2 regions of the Stutzerimonas sp. FeSN7 genome follow, and region 1 is predicted to be linked to the other one. Evidence: riboswitches for the same ligand, from Rfam matches in the RefSeq annotation. Region 1 holds a riboswitch; the other holds the start of a gene.
What was found. A riboswitch is a leader RNA that binds a small molecule or an ion and turns the genes downstream of it on or off. The one in region 1 is predicted to bind cobalamin.
Positions count from the first base shown of each region.

Region 2: another riboswitch for cobalamin. It lies ahead of P5703_RS17975 (TonB-dependent receptor domain-containing protein); the one in region 1 lies ahead of btuB (TonB-dependent vitamin B12 receptor).

Region 1 is NZ_JARPMN010000001.1:3,102,022-3,117,289, forward strand. It holds gene cobT (nicotinate-nucleotide--dimethylbenzimidazole phosphoribosyltransferase) at 1-932, opposite strand, end outside; gene cobU (bifunctional adenosylcobinamide kinase/adenosylcobinamide-phosphate guanylyltransferase) at 932-1,450, opposite strand; gene P5703_RS14670 (cobyric acid synthase) at 1,633-3,084, opposite strand; gene cobD (threonine-phosphate decarboxylase CobD) at 3,081-4,070, opposite strand; gene cbiB (adenosylcobinamide-phosphate synthase CbiB) at 4,063-4,974, opposite strand; gene bluB (5,6-dimethylbenzimidazole synthase) at 4,971-5,621, opposite strand; gene P5703_RS14690 (cobyrinic acid a,c-diamide synthase CobB) at 5,618-6,910, opposite strand; gene cobO (cob(I)yrinic acid a,c-diamide adenosyltransferase) at 6,963-7,574, opposite strand; gene P5703_RS14700 (hypothetical protein) at 7,571-8,140, opposite strand; gene btuB (TonB-dependent vitamin B12 receptor) at 8,187-10,040, opposite strand; cobalamin riboswitch at 10,159-10,371, opposite strand; gene P5703_RS14710 (metallophosphoesterase family protein) at 10,515-11,318, shown strand; gene nhaD (sodium:proton antiporter NhaD) at 11,343-12,596, opposite strand; gene P5703_RS14720 (C40 family peptidase) at 12,782-13,306, opposite strand; gene P5703_RS14725 (C40 family peptidase) at 13,383-14,015, opposite strand; gene P5703_RS14730 (NAD-dependent deacylase) at 14,083-14,847, opposite strand; gene P5703_RS14735 (cyd operon YbgE family protein) at 14,953-15,249, opposite strand; gene cydX (cytochrome bd-I oxidase subunit CydX) at 15,246-15,268, opposite strand, start outside.
Region 2 is NZ_JARPMN010000001.1:3,775,317-3,790,584, forward strand. It holds gene P5703_RS17970 (AAA family ATPase) at 1-2,537, shown strand, start outside; cobalamin riboswitch at 2,644-2,860, shown strand; gene P5703_RS17975 (TonB-dependent receptor domain-containing protein) at 2,959-4,824, shown strand; gene P5703_RS17980 (cobalamin-binding protein) at 4,844-5,644, opposite strand; gene P5703_RS17985 (hypothetical protein) at 5,644-6,051, opposite strand; gene ribA (GTP cyclohydrolase II) at 6,048-6,665, opposite strand; gene P5703_RS17995 (retropepsin-like aspartic protease family protein) at 6,789-7,436, opposite strand; gene P5703_RS18000 (phosphatidylglycerophosphatase A family protein) at 7,526-8,023, opposite strand; gene thiL (thiamine-phosphate kinase) at 8,075-9,037, opposite strand; gene nusB (transcription antitermination factor NusB) at 9,050-9,535, opposite strand; gene ribH (6,7-dimethyl-8-ribityllumazine synthase) at 9,532-10,008, opposite strand; gene ribBA (bifunctional 3,4-dihydroxy-2-butanone-4-phosphate synthase/GTP cyclohydrolase II) at 10,068-11,147, opposite strand; gene P5703_RS18025 (riboflavin synthase) at 11,159-11,821, opposite strand; gene ribD (bifunctional diaminohydroxyphosphoribosylaminopyrimidine deaminase/5-amino-6-(5-phosphoribosylamino)uracil reductase RibD) at 12,359-13,459, opposite strand; gene nrdR (transcriptional regulator NrdR) at 13,456-13,923, opposite strand; gene P5703_RS18040 (YbaY family lipoprotein) at 14,037-14,462, shown strand; gene P5703_RS18045 (class I SAM-dependent methyltransferase) at 14,459-15,112, shown strand; gene thpR (RNA 2',3'-cyclic phosphodiesterase) at 15,128-15,268, shown strand, end outside.

The DNA of each region.
Region 1 (15,268 bases):
AGGCCGAGGTCGAGCAGCGGTTCGGCGCCCATGTCGTCGAGCACTGCCAGGTGGCCGGGTTCGGCGGAGCGATGGGCGAAGATCAGCCAGGCGCGACAGTCGGGGTTCAAGCGTGTCGCGCAGAGCGCGGCGACGCTGCAGATGAAGCCGTCCACCAACGCCGGGACGCCGGCCTGGGCACAGCCGAGATAGGCCCCCGCCAGCGCCGCCACCTCGAAACCGCCGAGACGGCGCAAGGCTTCCAGCGACTCATGGCAATGCGCGCCATGCAGCGCCAGCGCGGCCTGGATCACCTGCAGCTTGCGCTGCAGGCCGTCGGCATCCAGCCCGGTACCCGGGCCGACCAGCAGCAGCGGCGAGCGCGGCAGCAGCACCGCGGCCAGTGCGCTGGCGCAGGTGGTGTTGCCGATGCCCATTTCGCCGCCGATGAACAGCTGCGCGGCAGCGGCCGCCGCCCGTTGCGCGCTGTCGCGGCCGGCCGCCAGCGCCTGGCGCAGCTGTTCTTCGCTCATGGCCGCGGCGCGGGCGAAATTGGCCGTGCCCGGGCCGAGGCGCAGGTGCGTCACGCCGTCCAGCTGCAACGGCTCGACGGTGCCCAGGTCGATCACTTCCAGCGGCGCATCCAGCCGCCGCGCCAGCACGCTGAGCGCCGCGCCGCCGCGCACGAAATTGCGCAGCATCTGTCCCGTCACCGCCTGCGGATAGGCCGAGACCCCCTCCTCCACCACGCCATGGTCGCCGGCGAACACCGCGATGCGCACGCGTTCGGCCCGTGGCCGCTCGCAACCCTGCATCGCCGCCAGCTCCAGCGCCAGGCTTTCCAGCCGGCCGAGCGCGCCACGCGGCTTGGTCAGTTGCTCCTGCCGCGCCAGCGCCCGGGCCCGAGCCGCCTCATCCAGCGGCCGGCACGGCGCATTCCACCACTCGCTCATCACTGTGCTCCTTTCAATATCATCGGCAAGCCCGCGACCATGAAGGTCACCCGCTGCGCCCGTTCGGCCACCGCCTGGTGCAGCCAGCCGGCTTCGTCGACATAGCGCCGGGTCAGTTCGCCCAGCGGCACCACGCCCAGGCCGGTTTCGTTGCTGACCAGGATGATCCGCCCCGGCAACTGGCCAAGGCTTGCCAGCAGCGCGTCACGCTCGGCGGCCAGCCGCACCGGATCGTCCAGCAGCAACAGGTTGGTCAGCCACAGGGTCAGGCAGTCGACCAGCAGGCAGCGCCGGGCATCGGCCTGCTCGCGCAATACCCGCGCCAGTTGCAGCGGCTCCTCGACCAGCGACCAATGTTCGGGACGGCGCTGGCGATGCTGGGCGATACGCGCGGCCATCTCGCCGTCCAGCGCCTGGCTGGTGGCGACATAGGTCACCGCCAGGCCGCTTTCGGCGGCGAGGCGCTCGGCCAGCCGGCTCTTGCCGGAACGCGCGCCGCCGAGGATCAGTTCAAGCATGTCGGTCTCCAGAATCCTGTTCGCGGGCATGGCCCACTCCTACCCGGTGGGGCGGGTGCGATCTGCCATTTGGCCCCTCTCCGGCGGCTTGCACCCGCCCTACGCCATCCACACCTGTAGGCGCGAGCCATGCTCGCGAACCATGGTGTGCCCGCGCGCGCCTACGAAAGGCGCCAGCAACGCTAGACACCGCAAAGCCTGCGCAACAGCCGGGTATCCAGGTGCGTCTCGACCAGATCGGCCAGGCGCTCGATATCGCACTCGCGCAGGGCGTGGTAATCCACCGTCTCGACCTCGCCGAGCCCCGCCCAGCGCAACAGCGCGGCGCAGGCCGCCGGGCTTTCGAACAGACCGTGCAGGTAGCTGCCGAGCACCTGGCCGTCGGCACTGAGGGCGCCGTCGCGGCGGCCATCGTCCAGCGCGACCGCGGCCTGGCGCAGCGCCGGCCCGTCGCTCACCCCGGCATGGATTTCGTAGCCGCTGACTTCGGCATCTTCCAGGCACAGCCGGCCACGCACGTTGCGCAGCTGCTTCTCGGCATGCAGCTCAGTGGTGAAATCCAGCAGCCCCAGCCCGTCGCTCGCGCCGGCCGCTCCTTCCAGCCCGAGCGGATCGGCGATGCGCTGGCCGAGCATCTGCAGCCCGCCGCAGATGCCCAGCAGCTTGCCGCCGTAGCGCAGATGGCGTCGGATCGCCGCCTCCCAGCCATTGGCGCGCAGCCAGGCGAGATCGGCGCGCACGCTCTTGGAGCCGGGCAGGATGATCAGGTCGGCCGCCGGCACCGCCTCGCCGGGGCCGACGAAGCGCAGCTCCACCTGCGGGTGCAAGCGCAGCGGATCGAAGTCGGTGTGGTTGCTGATACGCGACAGCACCGGCACCACCACGTTCAGCGTGTGATCGCCCTTGGCCGACTGGCGCACATCGATGGCGTCCTCGGCTTCCAGGTGGAAATCCATCAGGTACGGCAGCACGCCCAGCACCGGCTTGCCGGTACGTCGTTCCAGCCAGTCCAGTCCCGGTTGCAATAGCGCGATATCGCCGCGAAAGCGATTGATGACGAAGCCTTGCACCCGCGCCTGCTCGCTTTCCGAAAGCAGGGCCAGGGTGCCGACCAGATGGGCGAAGACGCCACCCTTGTCGATATCGGCGATGAGGATCACCGGGCAGTCCACCGCCTCGGCGAAGCCCATGTTGGCGATATCACCGGCACGCAGGTTGATCTCTGCCGGCGAACCCGCGCCTTCCACCATCACCACCGGGTAGCGTTCGCTCAGGCGTCGGTGGGATTCGAGCACCGCCTGCATGGCCACGCGCTTGTAGTCGTGATAGGCCACTGCGTCCATGCAGCTCAGGGCGCGGCCATGGACGATCACCTGGGCGCCGGTGTCGCTGTTGGGCTTGAGCAGCACCGGGTTCATGTCGGTGTGTGGCGCCAGCCCGGCGGCCTGGGCCTGCACCGCCTGGGCGCGGCCGATCTCGCCGCCGTCGGCGGTCACCGCGCTGTTGAGTGCCATGTTCTGCGGCTTGAACGGCGCCACCGCCACGCCCTGGCGCGCCAGCCAGCGGCACAGCGCGGTCACCAGGGTGCTCTTGCCGGCATCGGAGGTGGTGCCCTGCACCATCAGCGTGGTCATGAATCTTGCTCCCGGTAGCATCGAAGGGCCTGCTCCAGCCGGGCCCAGCCCGCCTCCTCGCCGGGCAGGCCGAAGCGCAGGCCGAAAGGCATGAACAAGCGCGTGAGAATACCGCTGTGCGCCAGGTGCTCGTACAGCGGTTCGGCGACCACGTCGAACACCGTCTGGAACAGCGCACAGCCGCCAACCGGCGGCAAGCCGTACGCCGCCAGCAGCGCCGCGAGCCGCGCGCCATCGGCGTTCAACCGGCGGCGCTGGCGCTGCTGGCCTTCGTCATCGGCGAGCAGGGTGCTGCCCAGCCAGCGCGCCGGACCGGCGATCGCCCAGGGTCCGAGCAGCTCCTCGAGCGCGCGCAACAGTCCGTCATGCGCCAGCGCGAAGCCCAACCGCGCACCGGCCAGGCCGAAGAACTTGCCGAACGAGCGCAGCACGACGAGCCCCGGCAGATGGCTGTGCGCGGCCAGGCTGTGCTGCGGCGTGCAGTCCATGAACGCCTCGTCGACCAGCAGCCAGCCACCGGAAGCAGCCAGCCGGGCATGCCACTGCAGCAGTTGCTCGGCGGCGATCAGCCGGCCGGTGGGGTTGTTCGGATTGACCACCACCAGCACGTCGAGCCGATCCAGCGCACCCGGCACGCTGGCTTCGCAAAGCTCGACCAGCCGATGGCCCGCGCGCCGCCAGGCCTCGGCGTGTTCGGCATAGCAGGGCGAGACGACACCGACCCGCGCCTGCCGGCGCAAGCGCGGCAGCGCCTGGATCGCCGCCTGCGAACCGGCCAGCGGCAGCAGCGAGCGGGCACCGTAATAGCGCTGCGCCGCGGCCTCCAGCCCGTCGCCGGGTTCCGGCAGGCGACTCCAGGCGCTGGCGGGAATGCTCGGCAGCGACCAGCCATAGGGGGCGATGCCGGTGGACAGGTCGAGCCAGTCCGTCAGCGGGATGGCGTAGCGCTGCGCCGCCGTACGCAGCCTTCCGCCATGCTCAAGCATGCAGCCAGCCTCCGAGCAGCAGCACCAGCAGCCAGACGCCGACGCCGGCCCAGACCAGATCCAGCGCGCGCTCGATATCCCGCGCCTGCGGCGGCTCGCCCTCGCCCAGCGGCGGCCGCGCATGCGGCTCGCCGTGATAGATCGCCGGCCCGCCCAGCACCGCGCCCAGCGCACCGGCACCGGCGGCCATCACCGGCCCGGCGTTGGGGCTGTCCCACAGCGGCGCCTGCCTGCGCCAGCAATACAGGGCCTGGCGGGTCCGCCCGAGCAGCGCATAGGTCAGCGCCACCAGCCGCGCCGGAACATAGTTGAGCGCATCGTCGATCCGCGCCGCGGCCCAGCCGAAGCGCTCGAAACGCGCATTGCGGTAGCCCCACATGGCATCCAGGGTGTTGCTCAGGCGATAGAGCACGACACCCGGCCCACCGGCGACGGCGAACCAGAACAGCGCGGCGAACACCGCATCGCTGCCGTTCTCCAGCACCGATTCGGTGGCGGCGCGGGCCACGCCCGTTTCGTCCAGCGCCGAGGTCTCGCGACTGACGATACGGCCGAGCCGCCGCCGCGCCTCGGGCAGATCGCCCAGCCACAACGCCCGCGCCACCGGTAGCGCATGTTCGCCCAGGCTGCGCAGCCCCAGCGCCAGGTACAGCAAGCCGATGTCCACCAGCCAGCCGACACCCGGCAGCAGGCCGAGCAGCCAGGCCAGCGCGGTCGGCGGCAGCACCGCCAGGCACCAGGCCGTCACGCCGTGGCTGCGCCAGCCGCGCGCGGCGGGTCCGTTGAAATGCCGCTCCAGGCGATCGGCCAGCCGCCCGAAGGCGACCAGCGGATGCGCACGCCTCGGCTCGCCGAGCAGAGCATCCAGGCCGACGCCGGCCAGACAGCTCAGCGCCAGGCTCATGGCCGCCGCCCCCACTGGTCTTCATACAGCAGCTCGGCCAGCGGCCGCCCGCGGGTCCAGCCTTCCAGTTCAAGCATCGGCGCCGGATAGAAGTCGTGCACCGGCCCGAGGCAGAGAATCGCCACCGGCTGGGCGCCAGCCGGCATGCCCAGCAGCGTGGCCAGCGCCTGCGGTTCGAACAGCGACACCCAGCCCATGCCCAGCCCTTCGGCGCGGGCGGCGAGCCAGAGGTTCTGGATGGCGCAGGCCAGCGACGCCAGGTCCATTTCCGGCAGGGTACGGCGGCCGAATACGTGCGCCTCTCGTCCCTCCATCAGCGCGGCGACCAGCAGTTCGGCACATTCGCCGATGCCCTCGACCTTGAGCCGCATGAATTCGGCGGAGCGCTCGCCCAGGGCCTCGGCGGTACGCCGACGCTCCTCCTCGACCAGCGCTCCGATGCGCGCGCGCAGGTCCCTGGCCGTGATGCGAATGAAGCGCCAGGGCTGCATCAGGCCGACGCTGGGCGCCTGGTGCGCGGCCGCCAGCAGCCGCGCCAGCAGCTCCGGCGCTACCTCGCCGCCGGCGAAGTGGCGCATGTCGCGACGCTCGCCGATGGCACGGTAGAGCGCCGCGCGCTCCTCGGGGGTGAAGGCGTGCGCGTTCATGGCCGTAGCAGCGCCGCGGCGGCCGCCGGATCGGACGGCAGGTAGAAATGAATATAGGAAGCCGTCATTCGCCCCTGCCGGTAGACCGCCTCGGCGGTGCGCTTGTAGTTCGGGCACTGCCCGCGCGCCAGCGGTTCGAGCGGCGACGCCAGCGATGAATGATGGAAGGTATGCCCACGCAGGCGCCCTTCCGGCAATGCCACCTCCTGCAGCGCCAGGGCGGTCAGGCGGCTCTGCATCCGCGCCTCGCCGGGCAGCAGGCCGAGCATCGCGCCATGCTCGCCCGCCTTATCGACGAGGCCGTCGAGCAGGTAGAGCATGCCACCGCATTCGGCGAGGATCGGCTTGCCGGCGGCGTGATGGGCACGGATCGCCTCGGCCATCGGGCGGTTCCGGCCCAATGCGCGCAGATGGAGTTCGGGATAGCCGCCGGGCAGGTAGAGGCTGTCCACGGCCGGCAAGCGGGCGAAACGCACTGGCGAGAAGAACAGCAGTTCGGCGCCCAACGCCTGCAGCAAGTCGAGATTGGCCTGGTAGAGAAAGGCAAAGGCCGCATCGCGTGCAACGCCGATGCGCACACCCGCCAGCAGCGGTTCGAGCGGCGTACTGGCCGGCGCGGCGAAAGTGACCGGGGCAGGCAACTCGGTGTCCGCACTGACTGCCAGGGCATCTGCCGCGGCATCCAGACGGGCGTCCAGATCAGCCAGCTCCTCGGCCTGCACCAGCCCCAGGTGCCGGCTTGGCAGTTCCACCTCGGCACTGCGCGGCAAGGCGCCGTACCAGCGGATCGAAGGCGGAAGACTATCGCGCAAAATATCGCCATGCCGAACACTGCCGACCCGGTTGGCCAGCACACCATCGAACGGCAAGTCTGGCTGAAAGCTGCTCATTCCGTGCGCCATGGCGCCGAAGGTCTGCGCCATGGCGGAGCCGTCGATTACTGCCATTACCGGCACGCCGAAGCGCCGGGACAGATCGGCCGCCGACGGCGAACCGTCGAATAGCCCCATCACGCCTTCGATCAGGATCAGGTCAGCCTCGCCCGCCGCTTCCCACAACAATCGACGTGACTCGTCTTCACCGACCATTGCCAGATCGAGCTGATAAACCGGCCGGCCGCTGGCACGAGCAAGGATCATCGGATCGAGAAAGTCAGGCCCGCACTTGAAAACCCGCACGCGCCTGCCCTGACGGCTATGCAGCCGTGCCAAAGCAGCAGTGACGGTGGTTTTGCCCTGGCCGGATGCAGGCGCAGCGATCAACAGTGCTGGGCAGCTTCTACTGGTCATCGCGGTCTCTCATCAGCATCGCTACGGTCCGTGAATGTCTTGAGCGCTGGCATCAAAATTCCACGCCTTTCTGTGCCTTTACGCCGGCCTTGAACGCATGCTTGACCAAAGCCATCTCGGTAACCGTATCCGCTGCCTCGATCAAACCGGCCGGCGCGCCGCGCCCAGTGACCACCACGTGCTGCAACAGCGGCCGCGACTCGATGTCGGCGAGCACCGGCTCCAGCTCCAGGTAGCCGTACTTCAGCGCGATGTTCAGCTCATCCAGTACCACCAGGCCGATCTCAGGGTCGGCAAGCAGTTCGGCCGCCACCGCCCAGGCCTCGCGGGCCTTGGCGATGTCGCGCTGCCGGTCCTGAGTTTCCCAGGTGAAGCCCTCGCCCATCACGTGGTAGCGAACCTCGTCCGGGAAGCGCCGGAAGAACGCCTCCTCGCCGGTACTGGCCGCACCTTTGATGAACTGCACCACGCCGACCTTGATGCCATGGCCGAGCGCACGCGCCACCATGCCGAAGGCCGAACTGCTCTTGCCCTTGCCGTTGCCGGTGTGCACCAGTAGCAGGCCGTACTCGTCCTGGGCTTCGGCAATCTTCTCGTCGATCAGCGCTTTCTTGCGCTGCATGCGTGCCTTGTGGCGATCATCGCGTTCGCTGGATTCGCTCATGCTCGCGCCTCATCACGCTGCTCAGCCCAGACCCGCAAGCCGACAAACAGCACCACGGCAGCACCGACATACAGCGCAAGGGTCGACAGGTAGCGCGGGTAATAGGTGGCGATGCGCTCGGCCAGCAGCGCCAGGCTCGGCTCGGGATAGCGCCCGGAGAAATAGAGGAAGCCGCCACCGGAGAACAGGTAGCAAACGAAGGCGCTCGCCATCACGCACAGCGCCAGGGTCGCCAGGCTGCTGAACTGGTCACGGTGCCAACCGGCATAGAGGCGGCCGCCCAGCCACAGCGAACCGTAGGCCGGCACCAGCATCCAGTACGCCGGCGACATGCACCAGTCGCTGACACCGGCCCACTGGATGGCGGCGAAATCCAGCAGCGAAGCCTCGAGAAACAGTGCCGGAAACACCCACTTCGGCCGCACCAGCACGCCGGCGAGGAAGAACACCGCCCAGGACGCGCTCGGCAGGTTGACGCTGGCGAAGTGCTGTCCGCGGGTCATGGCCAGCAGCGCGGCAAGCGCGAGGCCAACCAGCAGCTGGTATCTCGGGGCAAGCTTGATCATTGCAGTCTCCTTCTGTGGGCGCGGGCGACATGCCTGCGCCGCGGTCTTACAGCGCCTGGTAGCGCACGGTCAGGTAAGCGGCCTGGCCGGGCTGGTTGTAGCCCTCGGCGGTTTCGTAGTCGGCATCCAGCAGGTTGGCGACGCGCGCCTGTAGGCGCCATTCGGGAGTGATGCGGTATTCGCCACGCAGGTCCAGAGTGGCGTAGCCGGACAGCTCTTTGGTGTTCGCCAGGTCGTCATAGCGCTGGCCCTCGGCGTGCAGACTGGCGCCGACGCTGAAGGCACCGAGCCGACGGTCAACGTCGAGGTTGAACAGCTGTTTTGCCCGGCGCGCCAGCTCGTTGCCGCGGTTGGCCCCGGCGGAGCGGTTCTCCGGCTCCAGCAGGCTGTAGTTGGCGTTCCAGTCCCAACCGAACGATTGGCTGCCGAGCACCAGCTCGACCCCGCGGATACGCGCTTGCTGCACGTTGGCCGGTGCGGAAATGCTGGCGTCATAGGCAATGAGGTCATCGACCACGGTGCGATAGGCATTCACCGCCCAGTGGCCCCAGCCATGCTGACCGGCAAGGCCGACCTCAAGGCTCTCGGAGGTTTCCGCATCCAGCTCGGGGTTGCCGTAGTCGGGGTAATACAGCTCGTTGAAGGTCGGCGCCTTGAATGCCGTGCCGTAGCTGATGGTGCCACGTAGCCAGTCGGTCAGCGCATAGCCGTAACCGATGTTGCCGGTGTCGTGTTGGCCGAACTGGTCGTTGTCGTCACGACGCAGCGACAGCTGCCAGTCATGGCGACCGACCTCGCCCAGGTACTGGGTGAAGTAGCCCTTGTTGTCACGGGATTCCACGTCATAAACGGTGGAGCCATTGACCTCGTCGCGCTGGTGATCCGCCCCAACGATCAGCGTATGCCCAGTGGCGAGCTGGATATCGTTCTGCCAACCGAGCGTGTCGCGGCGGCTGTCGAAGCGTGAATAGAACTGCCCGTCCTGATAGGCGTCGGATTTGTCTTCACTGCGCCCGGCCTGCAGCGTCACCAGCCAGCGCTCCAGCGGACTGAAGCGTGCACGGGTGCCAAAAACTTTCGACACACCATCGGCATTGGCGCCGAACCCGGACGTGCGAGCCCGGTTCACGCTGTCGTAGTCGTTATGGGATTTGGCCTGCAGCAGGTTGGCGTCCAGCTCCAGACCGTTGTCGAAACGATAGCCAGCGCTCAGCGTCGCGGACAGGTTGCGATAGCCATCGGCGTCATTTTCGTAGCCGCTGGTGCCCACCGATTTGACGTTGATGCCATCAGTATCCGAACCGCTGACGCCCAGGCTGTACCAACCACGACCGTCGCCACCGGAAACACCGGCGCTACCGGTGTAGGTGTCATGAGTGCCGTAGCCGGCGGAGAAGAACGGCTTGACGCCCTGCCCCTGGCCCTTGCGGGTGAAGATCTGGATCACCCCGCCGATGGCTTCCGAGCCGTACAGGCTGGAACGCGGGCCGCGTACCACCTCGATACGTTCAATCAACTCCAGTGGCAGATCCTGCAAGGCCGCCCCGCCGGCGGACACCGAGCCGATCTTGATACCGTCGATCATCACCAGCACGTGGTCGGACTCGGTGCCGCGCATGAACAGCGCGGTGGACTTGCCAGGCCCGCCGTTGTTGGCCAGCGAAACGCCAGGCACCTGCTTGAGCAGCTCGGGTAACGAAGCCGCCTGGCTGCGCTCGATGCGCTCGCGGTCCAGCACGGTGACTGCGGCCAGGCTCTGCTGGGCGGTTTGCGCGGTACGGGTGGCGGTCACCACCTGCTGTTCGAGGTCCAGCGGGGCTGCGGCCAGTAGGCCGATGGAAAAGGGAAAACTGCCGAGCAGCACATAGGCCGCTGGCTTGAAACGGGGCTTGCCAGTCAAGGTTCAGGTCTCCGTCGTGCCCACCCGCACGACTGAAAGTCGACGAAGACAGACGGAGGAACCGCAAAAGGAAGTGAATACCGCGAGGGATACGCACCCGCCCAGCGCCCGCCGCACTGTCAGTGAAATGCGACAGGCCGGTCTCCGGGCTTGCGAGCGTATGCCTTGCGGCATCCCGAAACCGCGCCTTCCCATGCGTCATGCACAGTGGCCGTTGCGGTTTCTCGACTCGCCTACCGTTGCGGGGGCAGCGCCGGAATCTTCGTGAGAATGGACCGGCTTCCCTGTTTCACCCCCTTTTGCAGGGGGCACCTGAGGCGACGCGGAGGTTAGTCCAAGGCTGGACGTGAAGCAACCGCAGGGTTGTCGCAGCGCCCTGCAATTTCCGCTTGCATCTCACCGCTTGGAACGGCGGACGCCGAAAGGCTTCGAATGCAACAATGCCCCGATCAGCCAGGACCATAACCGACGCCCATGACCAGCATCGTGCAGATTTCCGACACCCATTTCGGTACCGAACAGCCTTCCGTGGTCCAAGCCCTGGAGGACCATGTCCGCGAACACCAGGCCGATCTGCTGGTGTTTTCCGGCGACATCACCCAGCGCGCGCGCCGCGAGCAGTTCGCCAGTGCAGCCGCCTTCGTGCGCCGCGTGGAGGCTGACGGGGTGAGCGACACGCTGGTGATCCCGGGTAATCACGACATCCCGTTGTATAACGTCTTCGCGCGTCTTTTCACGCCGTACGGCAATTACCGACACCACTTCGGCGATGAGCTGGAACCGGTATTCGAGAACGAAAATACGCTGGTGATCGGGCTCAACACCACCCATCCGCGCCGGCACAAGGACGGCGTGGTGACGGCGCGACAAGTCGAGGACGTGGCTCGACGTCTGAGGGAAAGCGACCCGCGCAAGATTCGCATCGTGGTGGCCCACCAGCCATTCGGCGCGATGGTACCGAGCGACCTGAGCAACCTGCAGCACGGCGCCGAACCCGCGCTGCAGCGCTGGGCCGAACATGGCCTGGACCTGGTCATGGGCGGGCACATCCATCTTCCTTACGTGCTTCCGCTGTCCAAGCAGTACGCCGGTCTGCAGCGCGAGATCTGGATGGTGCAGGCCGGCACTACGTTATCTACACGTCTACGCGGCACGTCACCCAACTCGTTCAACCGCTTGAAGTTGCATCCCGGCGAGCAGAAGAAGGTCTGCGTCGAGCGCTGGGATCTTCAGGACGGTCGCTTCGTGCTGGGCTCGCACTTCAACCTGAGCTGGTAATCCCGCGCTCGCGCAGCCGGCCGATCAACTCATCGACAGGCCGATCAGATAAACGCCGGCGAAGCCGATATTGAAGGCAATAAACAGGTAGAGCATGTGCCGCAGATAGCTGCCGAAGGTCAGCCCCGGCACCTTGCTCATGGCGACGATGCCAGACGCCGAGCCGATCACCAGCAGCGAACCGCCAACGCCGACCGCATAGGTCAGCACCATCCATTCAGCCACGCCCATTTCCAGCCCGGACTTGAGCAACGCGGCGGTCAGCGGCACGTTGTCGATCGCCGCCGACATCACCCCCATCAGGTAGTTGGCCATCACCGCCGGCACCTGGTCATAAATGTGCACCAGCCCGTCGAGCACGCGGATTTCCTTGAGCATGCCCACCAGCAGCAGGATGCCGAGGAAGAAGAACAGCGTCTCGAACTCCACCTGGCGCACGTACTCGAGGATCGGGTCGGAATCGTTGTCATCACTGAAGAAGCGCGCCACCAGGAACATCACCGACAACCCGGCGAGGAAGGTCAGCACAGGCGGAATCTGGAACAGGAAGTTGCCGATGATGGTGCTCAGAATGGTGCAGAGGAAGATCAGCGCGATGGCCACATCCACGCCGCGCACCTCGTTGCGCTGGCCCTGCACCATGACCTCGCCTTTCATACCGATCGACAACATGGCGGCAAGCACCATCACGGCGACGAAGGCAGGCAGGGCAAGCACCAGCAACTGGAGAATCGCCACCTTGCCGGCCAGGAAAATCATCAGTGTGGTGACGTCGCCGGTGATCAGCGCCACGCCCCCGGAGTTGACCGAGAAGACCACCAAGGTAGCGAACTTGATGGTCTTTGCGCGATCCAGCTGAAGCGAGAGGATCAGCGTAATTGAGACCAACGTTGCGGTGATGTTGTCGGCCAGCGACGAGAACACGAAGCAGAAGGTTGCAGTGAGAAAAAGCAGCGCACGCTCGCTGATTTTTCGCGGCAATACGAGATAGATCAGGTTCTCGATCATGCCCTTCTTGTTCAGATAGGCGACGAAGGTCATCGCCGCCACCAGGAATATCCACAATCCCGCGATTTCCGCGATGTTCTCGTTGAGGCTCTCCAGCACCGTTTCCCGCGCCTCGCCCGCCGGGGCGAAGATGAACAGCAGCAGCCAGGCCAGGGTGCCGAAGAACAGCGTGACCTTGGCCTTGTTTACATGGGTTATTTCTTCGAGCACGACACCAAGCAGTGCCGCCACCGCCAGTGCGATCAGCACGTACGTCAGCAATACAGGCATAACTCACCTAATGGGGAACTAAGGAAAGGGACTTGTGCACAGCGGGCTGCACACGGAGGGAAAATTGGGCAGCGCATGGTAGCCAAACACCGAGGCGAGCGAAATCACCGCATGTCAAACGGAGACTATTTCAGAATGTTTTGCGAGTGAAAGGAGGCCGTTGGCAGACTGCAGCAGGGCCCAGCCTAGGGATTGCTGGCCAAGCGCTCGTGGTCGAGTACTCGCTTGGCGCCCAGGTAGTTCTTCTGCCAATAGCTGGCGGTCAGGCTGTCCAAACGTACCGTGCCGCCGGAAGACGGTGCATGGACGAAGCGATCCTCGCCAACGTAGATGCCTGCATGGCTGACACGACGGCCACCGCTGGTAGCGAAGAACACCAGATCACCTGGCTGTAGTGCATGGCGACGTACGGCAGGGCCGCGCAAATCACTCATTTCCCGGGTGGTGCGAGGCAGGCTGATGCCAGCAGCGCCACGGTAGACGTAGCCAATCAGGCCGCTGCAATCGAATCCGCTGTCAGGCGTATTGCCACCCCAGCGATAGGGCGTACCGACCAGGCCGAGCGCGCTGAACAGTACATCCTCGGCAACACCGGGTACGGGGTGAGAAGTAGTGGGTTCCTGAACGACTGGCGGTGCCGATGGCTGGCCGGCACAGGCGGCCAGCAGCGCGAAGAGAACGACAAGCGTGAGACGGGCCAGGTAATGCATCGCAGAGCGGTCCAGGCAAATGAGCCATCACTCTGCCGGCATGTGGGGCCAGACGCAACCCCCACAAGTCGTCAACTCAGCGTTGAGCCGTGTGCGGCTCCAGATCGGTGGCCAGTGCCAGGACGCGCTTGGCTTCCATGTAGCTGGCACGCCAGTACTTGTCATCCAGGCTGTCGACCCGAACGCCACCGCTGCGGCTGCTGGAGGCGTGGATGAACTGGTCATCACCGATATAGATGCCGGCATGGCTCACGCGGCCACGACCACGATTATTGAAGAACACCACGTCACCAGGCTCCAGCTCGGTGCGCTTGACCACAGGCGCGTCGAGATTGATCAGTTCGCGGGTAGAACGCGGCAGGTCGAGACCGGCCTCCTTGCGGAACAGAAAGCCAACGAAGCCGCTGCAATCGAAACCGCTCTTCACCGAGCTGCCACCGTAGCGATACGGGGTACCGACCAGGGTAAAGCCGCGCTCGAGGATACTGTCGGCCAGCTGCGGCAGCTGGTAATCCTGCTCGTCGGTAAGCTCGGCCAGCGACTCATCCTCACTCTTTTCGAACGAGGCGAAATCGAATCCGGCCAGGGGGTGATTGTGCGACAGCCGAGGCGATGTGATCTGCTGCTCGGTCTGTACGGGCTGTCCGGCACAAGCCGTCAGCAGGGCGATAAGTGCAAGAGGCACGAGGGGTGCGAAGCGTTGGCGCATGGGCACAGCCGTGTCGGTGATTTCAAAGTGCCCGCGACTATGCCCTCTATCGCTTCGATGATCAAATTCAATCAGACGAAATGTGACGGATTAACTGCGACAAAACGTCTGCGGCCCTTCCCTGCAGAAGCACGTCCGCCAGCGGGCTGATCTCGGTGGGTTGCAGATTCACCTCGACGACGGAGCCGCCGGCCTGACGCACCCGCCATACCGGCTCGAGGATGTAGCCGAAGCTTGCAGTGGTTCCAACCACCAGCACGGCGTCGAAGCCGACCTGCACCTGTTGCTTCAACGCAGTGAGGGCCGATTCCGGCAGCATCTCCTCGAACAGCACCACGGCGGGACGCAGCACCCCGCTGCAAATCAGGCAGCGCGGCGGCAATGGCTGATCCAGCAGCGAAGGCAGTGGACGTCGGTCGACCTTGCCGCAGCCCAGGCACGACAGCGGCGCTAGCTGACCGTGAATCTCGATCAAGCGATCGGGCGGACTACCGGCTCGGCGGTGGAAGCCATCGATGTTCTGCGTGAGCACCCAGGCCCCCGGCTTGCGCCGCTGCAGCTCGGCGATGGCGAAGTGGCCGATATTGGGTTCGGCCTGCAGGCAGGCCCGGCCGATTTCGGCCAGGTACTTCCAGCACAACGCCGGATCACGCCGCAGCGTCGGCCCGGATAGCGCCACCTCGATCGGCAGGCCGTCTTCGGTTTCGCCGTTATAGAGTCCGCCGAGGCCACGATAGGTGGGCAGCCCGGAATCGGCCGACAGCCCTGCCCCGGTGATAATCAGAATGCGCTCGGCGCCGGTTAGCGCCTGAGCGGCCTTGTCGATGTCCATGATGACGGCGAGCCCGGTTCGATGACTGGCCCGCGGCCACGCCGCGGGGTTGTCACCATCAGACCACGAACCAGGGCATCTGTCTGCCCGAGCACCCGAGCCCGCTCAGCCCAGCCTCGCGTGCGCCAGCACGGCATAGCCCAGCGCGCAGAACAGCCAGGCCGGCAGTGGCCCGAGCAGCCAGCGCCAGCCCCACCACTGCGGAACGAAGCCGACGCCGTGCACGAAACCTGCGGAAATCCCCCACATCACCAGCATCAGCTGGGGGTGGCTGTAGCCGCCTTGCCCGTCGAGCATCGCCGCCGGATGGATCAGCAGCACCAGCGCCAGCGGTGACGCCAGCAGCAGCGAGAGAAGCCGCGCGGGGGTCCGGTACAGCAGCCGGTGCGCCATGCCGCTCACGGCTCGGCGTCCAGATCCT
Region 2 (15,268 bases), 670 kb from region 1:
AGGCGCGCCGTGAAGAAGAACGCCTGCAGCATTTGAACGCCGACCTCGCCTTGATCCGCGAAGAAAGCATCCAGGCCGATGCCGCGGCCAGCGCCGGCGAGGCAACGCTCAAACAGCTCGAGCAACAGCAACAGCGCACCGCCGAACAGCTCGCGGCGCTGGCACAGCCACTCGAAACGAGTGCAGCCCTGCAACCACTCTGTGCGGCATGGGACGGTTACCGTCCGCGTCTGCAACAGGCCGTCCAGCTGGCGGCACGCTTGCAGCAAGGCCAGCGCGAGCTCCCCGCGCTGGAAGCGCAGGCCCAGGCTGCCGAAACCCAGCAGAATGTGGCCCGCGAGGCGCTGGACGACCTGCAACGCGAGCGCGACAGCGACGTCGGGCTGGCCGAACAGCTGGCCCGACTGCATCGACAGCTCGACGACTGGCGCCAGGCCGAGCGCGAAACCGAGGCACTGCGCGAGCTCTGGTCGCAGCAGCGTGCGCTCGAAGCCAGCCGACGCGAACTGCTGGACGCCGCCACCGAACAGCAGGCCGAACTGGACAGCCTGGTACCACTGGGCAAACAGGTCCGCATCGATCGAGATGCGGCCGAGCAGGCGCTCACGGTCACCCTTGCCGTGCTCGAGCGCCAGCGTCTGGCGCGCAGCGAGAATGTCGAGGCTTTGCGCACGGCACTGGTGCCCGGCGAGCCCTGCCCGGTCTGCGGCAGCCACGAGCATCCCTGGCAGCAGACCGATGCGCTGGTTGCCAGCCTTGCTCGGCACGACGACAGCGAGGCCGCGCGCGCGCAGCAGGCGTTACAGGAACAGGACCAGCGCCTGCAGGAGCTGCGCGATCGCCATGTCGCGCTCAGCACACAGTTGCGCCAGACCCAGCAGCGCCAGAGCGAAGTCGACGCGCAGCTGCAGGCCCTGGCGCCGCGCCTGCTCGCTCTGCCCGCGCACGCACGATTGCTTGAGCAGCCTGAAGCCGAGCGTTCGCAATGGTTGGAAACGCAGCTGACGACTCTCAAAGGCCAGATCGCCAGCGCCAGCCAGCTTCAGCAGCAACTGCTCGCCCTGCAACAGCGCAGCGAAACCCTGCAGCAGGCCTGGCAGGCCGCGCGCGAGGCCTGTGTCGAGGCGACTCAACGGCTCGCGCGCCAGCGCGATGCCTTGGCCCGCGACAGCCAACAACTTGACGAGGAGCTGGCGGCCTTCGCCGAACTGCTGCCCGTCGAGCAACTGCAGCGCTGGCGCGAAGACCCGGCGCAGACCTTTATGCAGCTGGACGCCAGCATCGCCACGCGGCTTCAGCAGCTGCAGGCGCAGTCCGAGCTGAGCGAGGAGCTTCGCCAGGGCGAACAGCGCCGCAGCGACGAACAGTTGCAACAGCGCCATCGCCAGGAGAAACAGGCAGGCTGCAGCGTGCGGCTGGCTGAGCGCGAAAAGCTTCTGCTCGCCTGCCAGCAGGCGCTGCGGACCAGCCTTGGCGAGCAAAGCAGCGCCAGCGCCTGGCAACATCAGCTGGACGCGGCCATCCAGACTGCGCGGCAAACCCAGGCCGGGATCGATCAGCAGCTCAACGAGAGCAAGCTTGGCCTGACGCGCCTGCACAGCGAGCAACAGAACTGCCGCCAGCGCCACGCCGAATTGCAGCAGGAACGCGACGCGCTGAACGCGGAACTGGGCGCCTGGCGCACCGCCCATCCGGCGCTGGACGACACCACCCTCGCCCAGCTGCTGCAGATGGACGACGCGCTGCTGGCCGAGGCGCGCCAGCGCCTGCAGCAGAACGCCGAAACCCTGACCCGCTGCCGCGAACGGCTGGATGGCTGCCTTAATCGTCTGAACATGCACAAACAGCAGCAGGCCGAAACGCCGAACATCGAACGGCTGCAGCAGCGCCATGCCGAGCAACTGCAGCAATGCGAGCAGGCGGACCAGCGCTGCGCGGAAACCCGTGCTCAGCTGCTCGACGACGACAAGCGCCGCCGCCAGAGCCAGGCGTTGCTGGCACAGATCGGCGAGGCGCGCGCCGAAATGCAGCGCTGGGGGCGCATCGCCGCGCTGATCGGCTCGAGCGACGGCGGCGCCTTCCGCAAGATCGCCCAGGCCTACAACCTGGATCTTCTGGTGCAGCACGCCAACGTGCAGCTGCGTCAGCTGGCCCGCCGTTATCGGCTCAAGCGCGGCGGAAGTCCGCTGGGCCTGCTGGTGATGGATACCGAGATGGGCGACGAGCTGCGCTCGGTGCATTCGCTGTCCGGCGGCGAGACCTTCCTCGTCTCGCTGGCCCTGGCACTGGGCCTGGCCTCGATGGCGTCGAGCAAGCTCAGGATCGAATCGCTGTTCATCGACGAGGGCTTCGGCAGCCTCGATCCCGAGTCGCTGCAGATCGCCATGGACGCGCTGGATTCGCTGCAAGCCCAGGGCCGCAAGGTGGCAGTGATCAGCCACGTGGCCGAGATGCACGAACGCATCCCGGTGCAGATTCAGGTGCAGCGCCAGGGCAACGGGCAGAGCGGGCTGAAGATCGTCGGCGGGCCGTCCTAGCGGTCGCGCTTTCAGGCGCGACCTTGCCGCCGTCGCAGACCCGGCGCTGACAGGCTTGCGGCCATCGGTCCGCTTGTGTTTCGCCAGCATCGGCCGTAAGGTTCGCGCGTTTTCTTATCCGCCCAGGTGTGCACGACCGCAAGGTCCGCATTAAACGGGAAGCCGGTGCGCTCGAAGAGCAAGGCCGGCGCTGCCCCCGCAACGGTAATCGACCGCGATCCTCAGGAATCGCCGTCCGCTCGACAGCCACTGTGTTCCGACATGGGAAGGTGAGCGTGATGCGTGTCGAAAGCCCGGAGACCGGCCTGACGGATTCGACTGGTGTTGCGGAGGGCAGCACCGTCAAGCGCTGCTGCCCGTCATCCTCGCGCTTGTTCCTGCCCTCCTCAAAAGTCTGCGATCTTTTGAGGATTTCTTACCGATGAAATTGTCCCGTTTGGCCCTGGCCATCGCCCTGACGCCCGGCCTGGCGCTCGCCCAGACATCGTCCCGCGAGGACGCGCTAAAGCTGTCCGATACTCTGATCACGGCCAACCGTGACGTGCAGCAGCGCAGCGAAAGCAGTGCTGCCAGCACGGTGTTCACCCGCGAGGATATCGACCGGCTACAGCCCTCCAGCGTGAGCGAACTGCTCAACCGTGTACCCGGTGTGCAAGTCATTCAGAATGGCGGGCGCGGCACCAGCAGCAGCCTTTTCATACGTGGCACGAGCAGCGCCCAAAGCCTGGTGCTGGTGGATGGCCAACGGATCGGATCAGCTTCCGCTGGTGGCTCGCCACTGGAGTACCTGAACGTCGAACAGATCGAGCGTATCGAAGTGCTGCGCGGTCCACGCTCGGCGGTCTATGGCGCCGACGCCATTGGCGGGGTCGTTCAGATTTTCACGCGTCGCGCCAGTGGCGAAGGACTCAATCCCCGCCTGCGTCTGGGTTACGGCAGCCGCAATACCTGGGAGCGCAGCCTGGGGCTTTCCGGCGGCAACGAAAGCACCCGTTTCAGCCTCAGCGCCAGCGCCGACGACACCCGTGGTATCAACCATACGGACAGCCGTGTGCGTCCCGACAGTGACCACGACGCCTACCGCAACAATGCCTTCTCGCTGAACCTCAACCATCGCTTCAACGAGCGCCTGGAAGGTGGTTTCAGCGTGCTGGACCAACGTGGCGAAAGCGAATTCGATTACGGTAGCTACGGCGCTTATCCCTACTCGGACTTTCAGCTGAGCAGCTATTCGGGTTTTCTCAGCGCCAATATCAACGAACGCTGGACGTCCCGCGTGGAACTGGGTCATAGCGAAAACCGTTATATCGAGCGTGCGGATGACGTCAGCCTGAGCGGCCCGTTCAGCACTTATCGCGATTCGGCCAGTTGGCTGAACACACTGGCCCTGGGCAGCGGCCAGAGCCTGTTGCTCGGCTTCGACTGGCATATGGACTCGCTCAATAGCGACACTCAATACGATGAAGACGAGCGCTGGAATCAGGCGCTGTTCGTCCAACACAGCTGGCAGGGTGAAGTTTTTTCGACCGAGCTCGGCCTGCGTCATGACAAGAACGAACAGTTCGGCAGCGAGAACACCTTCAATGGTGCACTGACTTATCACCTCGATGCCGATAACGACTTGATCCTGTCCTATGCGGAAGGTTTCCGTGCACCGACGTTCAACAATCTGTACTGGCCAGACTTCTGTGATCCTTCCTTCGGCTGCTCCAGTTCGTCCAACCCGAACCTAAAGCCTGAAAGCTCTAAAACCTACGAACTGCAATGGCGTAGCCAACTGGCAGAGAAGACACTTCTGCAAGCCTCGCTGTACCGCACCGACATTGAAGACGCCATCGTCTTCGTCGACATTCCGCGCAACGTACAGAAAGCACGCATAAATGGCTTCGAGGCCTCGTTGCAGCAAGAGCTGTTTGGCTGGCAGGGCAGCGCCGCCCTGAGCATCATCGATCCGCGCGATCGCGACAGCGGCCACACCCTGCCCCGTCGCGCCAAGCGCACCCTCAGCCTGGATCTCGATCGCCAACTCGGTGACATCGGTATCGGCGCCACCTGGCAGGCATTCAGCCGCAGCTACGACACACTCGCCAACACTGAGGAACTGCCTGGTTATGGCCTGCTGAGCCTGCGCAGCAGCTGGCAGGCAACCCCGGAAATCACCCTGGGACTCAAAGTCGACAACGTTCTGGACAAGGAGTACACCCGAGCCATCCACTGGACTGGCGCCGAGTACATGGGTGAAGGCCGCACCGCCCTAGTCTCCGTCACCTGGACTCCCTCGCTGTAATCGCTACCGACGCGCCCGCTCAGGGCGCTGCCGCCATCACCTGGCAGAGCTTCCGGATCGCACCCAGCATCTGGAAGCTTGGCCGCTCCAGCCCCTTGTCGGGCACTTCAAGCAGGCGACCGCTGCGCACTGCACTGAGCTGCGGCCAGGCCTTCCACTCATCCAGCTGCGCACCGCTACCGGCCAGAATGATTTCAGGATCACGGGCAAGCACGGCTTCGATGCTGACCTGCGGCGCCGCCAAGGTCAGGTCGGCGAAAACATTCTGCCCACCACACACCTCGATCGCTTCGCTGATGATCTGCTGCCCGCCGAGGGTATACAGCGGGCGATTCCAGATCTGATAGAACACCCGCAGCGGCTCGGCGCGCGTGTAGTTGCTGCGTAACTCGGCGAGTCCTGTACGAAAGCGCTCGGCCAGTCGTTCGCCTTGTTCGGCGCGGCCCACGGCATTACCTACCACGACGAACTGCTCGGCCAGCCCTTCGAGACGGGTTTGCTCGACAACCAGCACGGGAATACCGAACTGCTGCAGCTGCTCGCGCTGGCTGCGCGGCACGCTGTCCGGCCAGAGCAGGACCAGATCGGGGCGCAGGCTGAGCAAGGTCTCCATCTCCACCTGTCCATAACGCCCCACCGACGGTACCTGAGCCAGGGCAGCGGGACGTTCGCCGCCGTCCAGCACACCGGCCAGGCGGTCTACGGCATCGAGTTCCAGCATGATTTCGCTGAGCGAGGGCGCCAGGCTTACGACCCGCTGCGCGGCAACCGCAGGCAACGTAGCCAGCAGTGCCAGGGCGGCCAGCAGCAGGAGACGCATCAGTGCAGCTGCCGCGGAATACGGTAGAGCACCAGCAGCACCAGGCTGCCGAATACCAGCAACAGGCGGGCGACCGACTCCATGCCCAGCAGAGCCCCGGCGGCCGCGAACCAGGCCGGCAGCGACGCGATCAACAGGCCGCGTCGGCGAACGCGGCGCAAACGCGCCCAGGCTTCCGCCTCGGCAGGACTGTCCAGCGCCTGCTCGGTGGCGATCAGTGCGTGTTTGAAGGCGGTGAAGGCCCGCAGGCTGAAGAACAGCGAAACCATGCCAGCAGCGAAGAGCGGTAGCCCCCAATCGGCAAACACCACCGATGCGCGCCCGAGCACCAACACAGGCAGCACCATCAGCAGCGTATGCAGCCAGCCGTCACGCGCAAGCTGGCGGCGGGCGGCGACGCGGCTCACGACTGCTCGGCTTCGCCCTGGTGGATCTCGCCGAGCATATGACCGAGCTTGCCGGCCTTGGTCGCGAGATACTTGCGGTTGTGCGGGTTGTGCGCGATCTGCAGCGGTTTGCGCTCGGCCACGCGGATGCCGAAGCCCTGCAGCGCCTTGACCTTGCGCGGGTTGTTGGTCATCAGCTTGATTTCGCCGATGCCCAGATGCTCGAGCATCGGCAGGCAGATACCGTAGTCGCGCATGTCCGGGGCGAAGCCCAGGCGCTCGTTGGCCTCGACGGTATCGGCGCCGGCATCCTGCAGCTCGTAGGCGCGGATCTTGTTCAGCAGGCCGATACCACGGCCTTCCTGGCGCAGATAAAGCAGTACGCCGCGTCCTTCGTCGGCTATCGCGCGCAGCGCCGCTTCCAGCTGAAAGCCGCAGTCACAGCGCAGGCTGAACAGCGCATCGCCGGTCAGGCATTCGGAATGCAGACGCCCCAGCACCGGCTTGCCATCGGCCACATCGCCGAGGGTCAGCGCGACATGTTCCTTGCCAGTGTCCTGGTCGAGAAAACCATGCATGGTGAACACGCCGAACGGCGTCGGCAGTTGGGAAGCGGCGACGAACACGACAGACACGGGCGGAAATCCCAGGCGGCAGAAAAGCGGACATTGTAACACTAACTGCGGGCGAATCAGGCGCGAGAGTTTCGCCGACGAGCGCGCCGATACTGCCGTCCAGACCGGCAACCCGGTCGGCGCTCAGGTCGTCTTCGACTCCAGCACCAGCACGCCCTGCTCCTCGCGCCAGCTGACGCGCCCGAGAAAGCTCATGCCGAGCAGCGCGTCGGTGGGCGAACCGCCCTCGACGACGACAGCCTCGACGCCGAGCACTTCGATCGCCCCGACCTTGACGCTGTTCAAGTGCACGCGCCAGGCCTTGGCCGTGCCGCTGGCAGTGCTCACTACCATCGCCCGACCGTTGACGCGGTAGTCGATGCCCAGCCGGCGGGCCTGGTGCTCGTTGATCGCCACCGAGGTGGCGCCGGTGTCGACGAGAAACTGGATCGGCTGGCCATTGATCGCACCGGCGATCCAGTAATGGCCGCCGGTACCCTTGGCCACGCTCAGCTGGGTCTTGCTCGGCGCCGCGTAGGCGCCGCTGTATTCGCGGCTCAGGTTGTAGTGCCGCTCGACGCCGTCGACCCTCAGCACCGCGCCGCTGGCATCGGCACTGACCACCTGAACGCCGCCCGGCCCGGTCTGCCCGACCTTGACCAGCTTGCGCTGGCCGTCGACGTTGACCACCGCCGCACCGGGAAACAGCCCGACCACCTGCACCATTGAGGCGGCCTGTGTCAGCGCGGGCAGCAGCAACAGGCCGGCGAACAGAACGGGGATGCTACGCATGGCTATTCCTTCCTCGAAACCTGGCCGCCCGGACCGGAGCCGCCGATCATCCACCAACCGTCAGCGGCCTGCAGCGACCGGACGCACAATCAAACCAACAGCGCCACCAGCCCCTGCATGACCGCCCAGGCGGCGACCCCGGCAAGGATATCGTCGAGCATGATGCCCACCCCGCCATGGATATGCCGATCCACCCAGCTGATCGGCCACGGCTTGGCGATATCCATCACGCGAAACACCACGAAGCCGAGCAGCAGCCAGTACCAGCCCTCCGGCACCAGCCAGAAGGTGATCCAGATACCCACGAATTCGTCCCAGACGATGCCTTCGTGGTCGTGCACGCCGAGCTCGCGCGCCACCTTGCCGCACAGCCAGACGCCGAACAGCATGGTCAGGCCGAGCATCAGCAGATAGCCCCAGCCTGGCAGCAACTGCCACAGCGGCACAAACGGCAGCGCTACCAGCGAACCCCAGGTGCCCGGCGCCTTGGGCATCAACCCGGAGCCAAAGCCGAACGCCAGGTTGTGCCAGGGGTTGGACCAGACCAGGGTTTGCGGCTTCGCCGCGACCGGTGAGGTATCAGTCAAAACAGCGTTCCTTATCGGGTCGGAGGCAAGCGGCTGCTCTCGCAGCGGCGCTTACGCATTGAAATGGTTGTAGCCCCGCTCGGAGACGGGCACTTCGTTGCCCGCTGCATCGATCAGCTGAACACCCTCCCCTGCCATCACCCGGCCGATGACCTGCACCGGCCAGCCGGCAGCCTGCAGCGGCGCCAGCTCGGCAGGCGGCAGGGTGAAGGCCAGCAGGTAGTCGTCGCCGCCAGCCAGCGCGCAACGCAGCGCTTCGGCGTCGCCGGCGAAACGGCGCAGCGGCTCGGACAACGGCAGCCGATCACGCTCGATCTGCAGCGCGACGCCTGATGCCTTGGCAATATGCTCGCAGTCAGCCAGCAGGCCGTCGGAGATATCCAGCGCCGCCGTGGCCTTGCCTCGTAGCGCCTCGCCCAGGGCCAGCTGCGGTTGGGGTGACCAGTAACGCGCCAGCAGGTGTTCAGCGACATGCGCATCGGCTTCGGCCTGCCGCAACACCAGCGGCAACGCGCCGGCTGCCTCGCCCAGCACGCCGCCGACGCAGAGCAGATCGCCTACCTGCGCGCCGGACCGAACCAGTGCCTGCCCGGACGGCACGCGGCCGAACACGGTGACAGTCAGGCTCAGCGGGCCACGGGTGGTATCGCCGCCAATCAGACGCAGGCTGCAGTCGAGCGCCATCGCATCCAGTCCGCGGGCGAACTCGGCGAGCCAGAGCGGATCGCCGCTCGGCAGGCTCAGGGCAAGGGTGAAGCCGATGGGTGTGGCGCCCATGCCGGCCAGGTCGCTGGCGGCGACGGCCAGGGCGCGCTGGCCGAGCAGGAACGGATCGCAGGGATCGGGGAAATGCACGCCGGCGACCAGGGTGTCGGTGGACACGGCCAGCTGTTCACCGGAGGGGATCTGCAGCAGGGCGCAATCATCGCCGATGCCGAGAACGACTTCGCCGCCGGCCCTGGCACAAGCGGCGGCGGCGAAGTAGTGACGGATCAGCTCGAACTCACCCAGCAAGGCGAGCGGCCCTCAGCGCTTGTGGTTGCGCACTTCGGCGCTGCGCAACGATGGGGCCAGCTTGTCCAGCACGCCGTTGACGAACTTGTGTCCGTCGGTGGCGCCGTAGACCTTGGCCAGCTCGATGCCTTCGTTGATGACCACGCGGTACGGCACGTCGATGCGCTGCATCAGCTCGTAGGTCGACAGGCGCAGGATGGCCAGCTCCACCGGATCGAGCTCGTCCAGCGGACGGTCGAGATTCGGCGCAATGGCCTGGTCGACCTCAGTCTTCTTGCGCGCCACGCCGTTGAGCAGTTCGTGGAAGTAGGCACCGTCGACACCGCTGAAATCGTTGTCGACGCGGAACTGCGCCTCGATCTCGTTGAGGCTCTGACCGGCCATGTGCCACTGATACAACGCCTGCATCGCCAGGCTGCGAGCGACCCGGCGCGTGGCGATCTTGCCCTTGGCCTTGGGCTGCGGAGCGTCCTGGCTATCGTCGTGATTCAGGCTCACTTCGCCTCCAGCTGCGACAGCAGGCTCACCATTTCCAGTGCGGAGAGTGCGGCTTCGGCGCCTTTGTTACCGGCCTTGGTGCCGGAACGCTCGATGGCCTGTTCGATGGAATCGACGGTCAGCACGCCAAAGGCGACCGGTACGCCGAACTCCATGGAGACCTGGGCCAGGCCCTTGGTGCACTCACCAGCGACGTATTCGAAGTGCGGTGTGCCACCGCGGATGACCGCGCCGAGGGCGATGATGGCGTCGTATTCACCCTGCTGCGCGACCTTCTGCGCGACCAGCGGAATCTCGAAGGCACCCGGTGCGCGGATGATGGTGATGTCGTTTTCGCTGACGCCGTGGCGAACCAGCGCGTCGACCGCGCCGCTGACCAGGCTCTCGACGACGAAGCTGTTGAAGCGGCCTACGACCAGGGCGTATTTGCCCTGCGGGGCGATGAAGGTTCCTTCGATGGTCTTCAGGGGCATGGGTGCTTTCTCATCTCTTTAAAGAACGAAGGCGCCGCGGACTGCGCGGCGCCTCTGATTTATTCGGCCGGGAGGTATTCTACAACTTCCAGATCGAAGCCGGATATCGCGTTGAACTTCATCGGCGCGCTCATCAGGCGCATCTTGCGCACGCCCAGGTCACGCAGGATCTGCGAACCGGCGCCGACGGTGCTGTAGGTGGCCGGGGTCGGCGGCTGCTGACGGGTCAGCTGCGCCAGCAGCTGCGGGCCGGTGAGCGGATTGCCGAGCAGCAGCACCACGCCCTTGCCGGCCTTGGCCACCTCGCTCATCGCAGCGCGCAGGCTCCAGCGCCCCGGCACGGTGACCAGCAGCAGATCACGCAGCGGCTCCATGTTGTGCACGCGCACCAGGGTCGGCTCTTCCGGGGAAATCTCACCGCGGGTCAGTGCCAAGTGCACGGTGTCCTCGACGCCGTCGCGGTAGGTGACCAGGTTGAACTGGCCCAGCTCGGTTTCCAGCGGCTGCTCGGAAACCCGCTGCACGGTGCGCTCGTGGATCATGCGGTAGTGGATCAGGTCGGCGATGGTGCCGATCTTCAGCCCGTGCTGCTCGGCGAAGACTTCCAGCTCAGGACGGCGCGCCATGGTGCCGTCGTCGTTCATGATCTCGCAGATCACGCCGCTGGCCTCGAACCCGGCCATGCGCGCCAGGTCACAGGCAGCCTCGGTGTGGCCGGCACGCGCCAGCACGCCGCCCGGTTGCGCCATCAGCGGAAAGATGTGGCCGGGGCTGACGATGTCCTCGGCCTTGGCGTTCTTCGCCACCGCGGCCTGCACGGTACGCGCGCGGTCAGCCGCGGAAATGCCGGTGGTCACCCCTTCGGCGGCCTCGATGGAAACGGTGAACTTGGTGCCGAAGCCCGAGCCGTTGCGCGGCGCCATCAGCGGCAGCTTGAGCAGCTCGCAGCGTTCGCGGGTCATGGGCATGCAGATCAGGCCGCGGGCGAAGCGCGCCATGAAATTGATGTGCTCGGCGGTCACGCACTCGGAGGCGACAATGATGTCGCCCTCGTTCTCGCGATCCTCGTCATCCATGAGGATGACCATCTTGCCGGCGCGGATGTCTTCGATCAGTTCTTCAGCGGTATTGAGCGCCATCGGGCGTCTCCTCAATTCTTCAGGTAGCCGTGCTCGGCGAGAAAACCTTCGGTGAGCCCCGAGGCCTTGGGTTCGGCGGCCTTGTCGCCCATCATCAGGCGCTCCAGGTAACGCGCCAGCAGGTCGACCTCCAGGTTCACCTGCCGCCCGGGGCGGTAGTCGGCCATGATGGTTTCGCCGAGGGTGTGCGGCACGATGGTCAGCTCGAATTCGGCGCCATTGACCGCATTGACCGTGAGGCTGGTGCCGTCCACGGTGATCGACCCCTTCAGCGCAATGTACTTGGCCAGCTCGCGCGGCGCGCGGATGCGGAACTGCACGGCGCGGGCATTATCTTCCCGCGCCACGACCTCGCCGACACCATCGACATGGCCGCTGACCAGATGACCGCCGAGGCGGCTGGTGGGGGTCAGGGCCTTTTCCAGGTTGACCCGGCTGCCGGCCTTGAGATCGATGAAGGCGGTGCGCGCCAGAGTTTCGCGGCTGACGTCGGCCCAGAAGCCGTTACCCGGCAGCTCCACCGCCGTCAGGCAGACGCCGTTGACGGCGATGCTGTCGCCCAGCTTGACGTCGCCCAGATCGAGCTTGCCGGTTTCGACCAGCACGCGGACGTCGCCGCCCTTGGGTGTGAGCGCACGGATGGTGCCGATGGCTTCGATTATTCCGGTGAACATGTGGCCTCCCGTGGAAGGCGGATAAAACGCTGCATACGACGAACTCCTGTTTTTGAAAAACAGGGCGCTACGGATCGATAGGGATGCATGACGGGTGCACGGACGGCGCCCATCGGAATATCCCGCTCTCTCTCATCCGGACTATACCGTCGGCCCCGGAATCACACCGGGTCTGCTGACCTTGCCGAAGCAAGCGCTCGCGGGCTAGACGCGATTGAAAGCTACTGCGCGCAGAGCATGCTGCGTTGTGCTCCTCCTCGAAGTGCTCATTTACCAAGGCCTCGCTGCCCCCAGTAAAGCCCGCCTTCTCGTCGAATCACGCCTTGCCTGCTCAGCGCTCGCTACGCTTTCATCCTTGTAACTGCGCCATTACCGCCGGTGGGGAATCGCACCCCGCCCTGAGAACGTTGGGCCGTTTGCGGCCCGGCAGCGTTTTTAACACAAATAGCGACGCGGGGCAGCCCGTTATCGCCCGGTAGCAGCTATCTGAATGCAAGACGCAGGCTATCGGCGGACACCGCCGACACGGGTTGCCGATCAGTTGGCCGGGCGCGCCACGATCTTCCAGTCGTCGCCCACCGCACGGATGTCGACGATCTTCAACTCGCGCGCCTCGCTCATGCGCTCGAGCGGAAGCTCCAGCAGCGGCCGCGCCGAGGAGCCGAGAAACTTGGCCGCCATGAACAGCTGGTACTCGTCGATCAGGCCGAGGCTGGCGAACGCACCGACCAGCCGCGGTCCGGCCTCGACCAGCACCTCGTTGGCACCACGGGCAGCCAGCTCGCGCAGCAGCGCGGCCAGGTCGACCCGCTCCTGCCCCAGCACCAGCGCCTCGTGACCGGCGCGACGATAGGTCTCCTCGCAGCCGGCGACCACCGTGACGACCAGCGCCGGACCGGCCTGAAAGAACGGCGCATCCAGCGGCACGCGCAGCCGACCATCGACCAGCACCCGCAGCGGCGGGCGCTGCAGCGCCAGCGCAGTGGTTTCCGCATCCAGCCCCAGTTCGGCGCCGCGCACGGTCAGCCGCGCGGCATCCATCAGCACGGTGTCGGCACCGGTCAGCACCACGCTGGAGCGGGCGCGCAGGCGCTGCACCTCGGCACGCGCCGCCGGGCCGGTGATCCACTGGCTCTCGCCGCTGGCCATCGCGGTGCGCCCGTCCAGGCTCATGGCCAGCTTGGCGCGCACGTATGGCAGGCCGCTTTCCATGCGCTTGATAAAGCCCGCATTGAGTTCCCGCGCCTCGCCTTCCAGTACGCCGCTGGCAACTTCGATACCGGCGCTGCGCAGCCGCTCCAGACCGTTCCCGGCGACCTGCGGATTGGGGTCCTGCATGGCCGCCACCACGCGCCCGACCCCCGCCTTGACCAGCGCTTCGGCACAGGGCGGCGTGCGCCCGTAATGGCTGCAGGGTTCGAGGGTGACGTAGGCGGTGGCACCGCGGGCGCGCTCGCCCGCCTGGCGCAGCGCATGGACTTCGGCATGCGGCTCGCCGGCGCGTACGTGCCAGCCCTCACCGACCAGTTCGCCATCGGCGACGATGACGCAACCGACCCGTGGGTTCGGATGGGTCGAATAAAGCCCCTTGCGCGCCAACTGTAGCGCCCGGGCCATCCAGGCGTGATCGGCCGTCATTCGGGCTTGGCCGGCTCGCGGGACAGCCGCTCGATTTCCTCGCGGAACTCGTTGAGGTCCTGGAAGCGGCGGTAGACCGAGGCAAAGCGGATATAGGCGACCTCGTCGAGCTTCTGCAGCTCGGCCATCACCAGCTCGCCGAGCACGCGCGACTTGATCTCGCGCTCGCCGGTGGCGCGCAGCTGATGCTTGATATGGGCGATCGCAGCTTCCAGGCGCTCGACGCTGACCGGGCGTTTTTCCAGCGCACGCTGCATGCCGGCGCGCAGTTTCTGCTCGTCGAACGGCTGGCGACTGCCGTCGGATTTGATCAGTCGCGGCATCACCAGCTCGGCGGTTTCGAAGGTGGTGAAGCGCTCGCCACAGGCCAGGCACTCGCGGCGGCGGCGCACCTGATCGCCCTCGGCGACCAGGCGGGAATCGATGACCTTGGTGTCATGGGCACCGCAGAAGGGACAATGCATGGGGCTGGAATCGGTCGTACGTCGGGACGGCCATGGTAGCGCATCCGACCGGCAAGACAAGGCGACGGCTTTGCTGCTATACAAGCCCGCAATCGCCGTTCAGGAGGCCGTCCGTGCCATCACGTTTTCTCGTTCTGCCCGCCCTGCTGACGCTGCTCGCCGGCTGCGGCAGCCAACCCAGCGAACCACCGACGGCTCCCGTCGAGCTGAGCACCGCACCCCATTCCAAACTGCTCAACGAACTGAGCGGTAGCCTGATCGGCGCACCGGCCGGCAGCGACGTGGAGCTGGCCCTCTTGGAGGTCGATCGTCGCGACCAGCCCGACCGCCTGCTCAGCAACGTGCAGCTCAAGGGCCGCGACGGTGAGCTGCCGTTCATCCTCCAGTTCAACCCCGACGCCTTCCCGGCCGGCCAGCGCGTCGAGCTACGCGGCCGCGTCACGCGCGCCGGCCAGCTGATCATGCGCCTGCCGCCGCGCACCATATCGAGTGCGGCCAGCCAGGCGCTCGGACCGCTGCAGCTGGTTCCGGCACCGTGAGCGCACCGGCGCAGCTGCAGGCCGCGCTGCACGAATTGCTGGGCGATGCCCGCCTGGTCGCCGAGACGCTGCCGGACACCGAGCTGCGCCTCTGGCTGATCGATGCGGCCAACATGGATCGCGCCTTCAGCCCCGAAGAAACCCGGCGCATTCTCGACGAGCCACCCTATTGGTGCTTCTGCTGGGCCAGCGGACTGGTCCTGGCCCGCTGGCTGGCCGAGCGCCCGGACTGGGTGCGCGGCAAGCGCGTGCTGGATTTCGGCGCGGGTTCCGGCGTAGCCGCCATCGCCGCGGCCAAGGCAGGAGCCGCCGAGGTGGTGGCCTGCGACCTGGACCCGCTGGCACTCGCCGCCTGCCGGGCAAACGCCGCGCTCAACGGTGTCGAGCTACGCTATTCGCAGGACTTCTTCGGCGAAGCGGATCGCTTCGATCTGATCCTCGTCGCCGATGTGCTCTACGACCGCGCCAACCTGCCGCTGCTGGACCAGTTTCTCAGCCGCGGCCGGGAAGCGCTGGTGGCCGACTCCCGCGTGCGGGACTTCGCCCATCCGCTGTACCGGCGCCTGGACGTACTCGATGCATGCACCTGGCCGGATCTGGCAGAGCCAGCGGAGTTTCGCCAAGTAAGCCTCTACCACGCGACGCGCTAGCCATACGGAGACACCATGAGCGAGGAAAGTCTGCGCCTGTTCTTCGCCCTGCCCTGCCCGCCCGAGCAGGCGACGGCCATCTGCGCCTGGCGTGACGGCCAGGCATTCGACGGGCGCCCGGTGGCCGAGGCCAATCTGCACATGACCCTGGCCTTT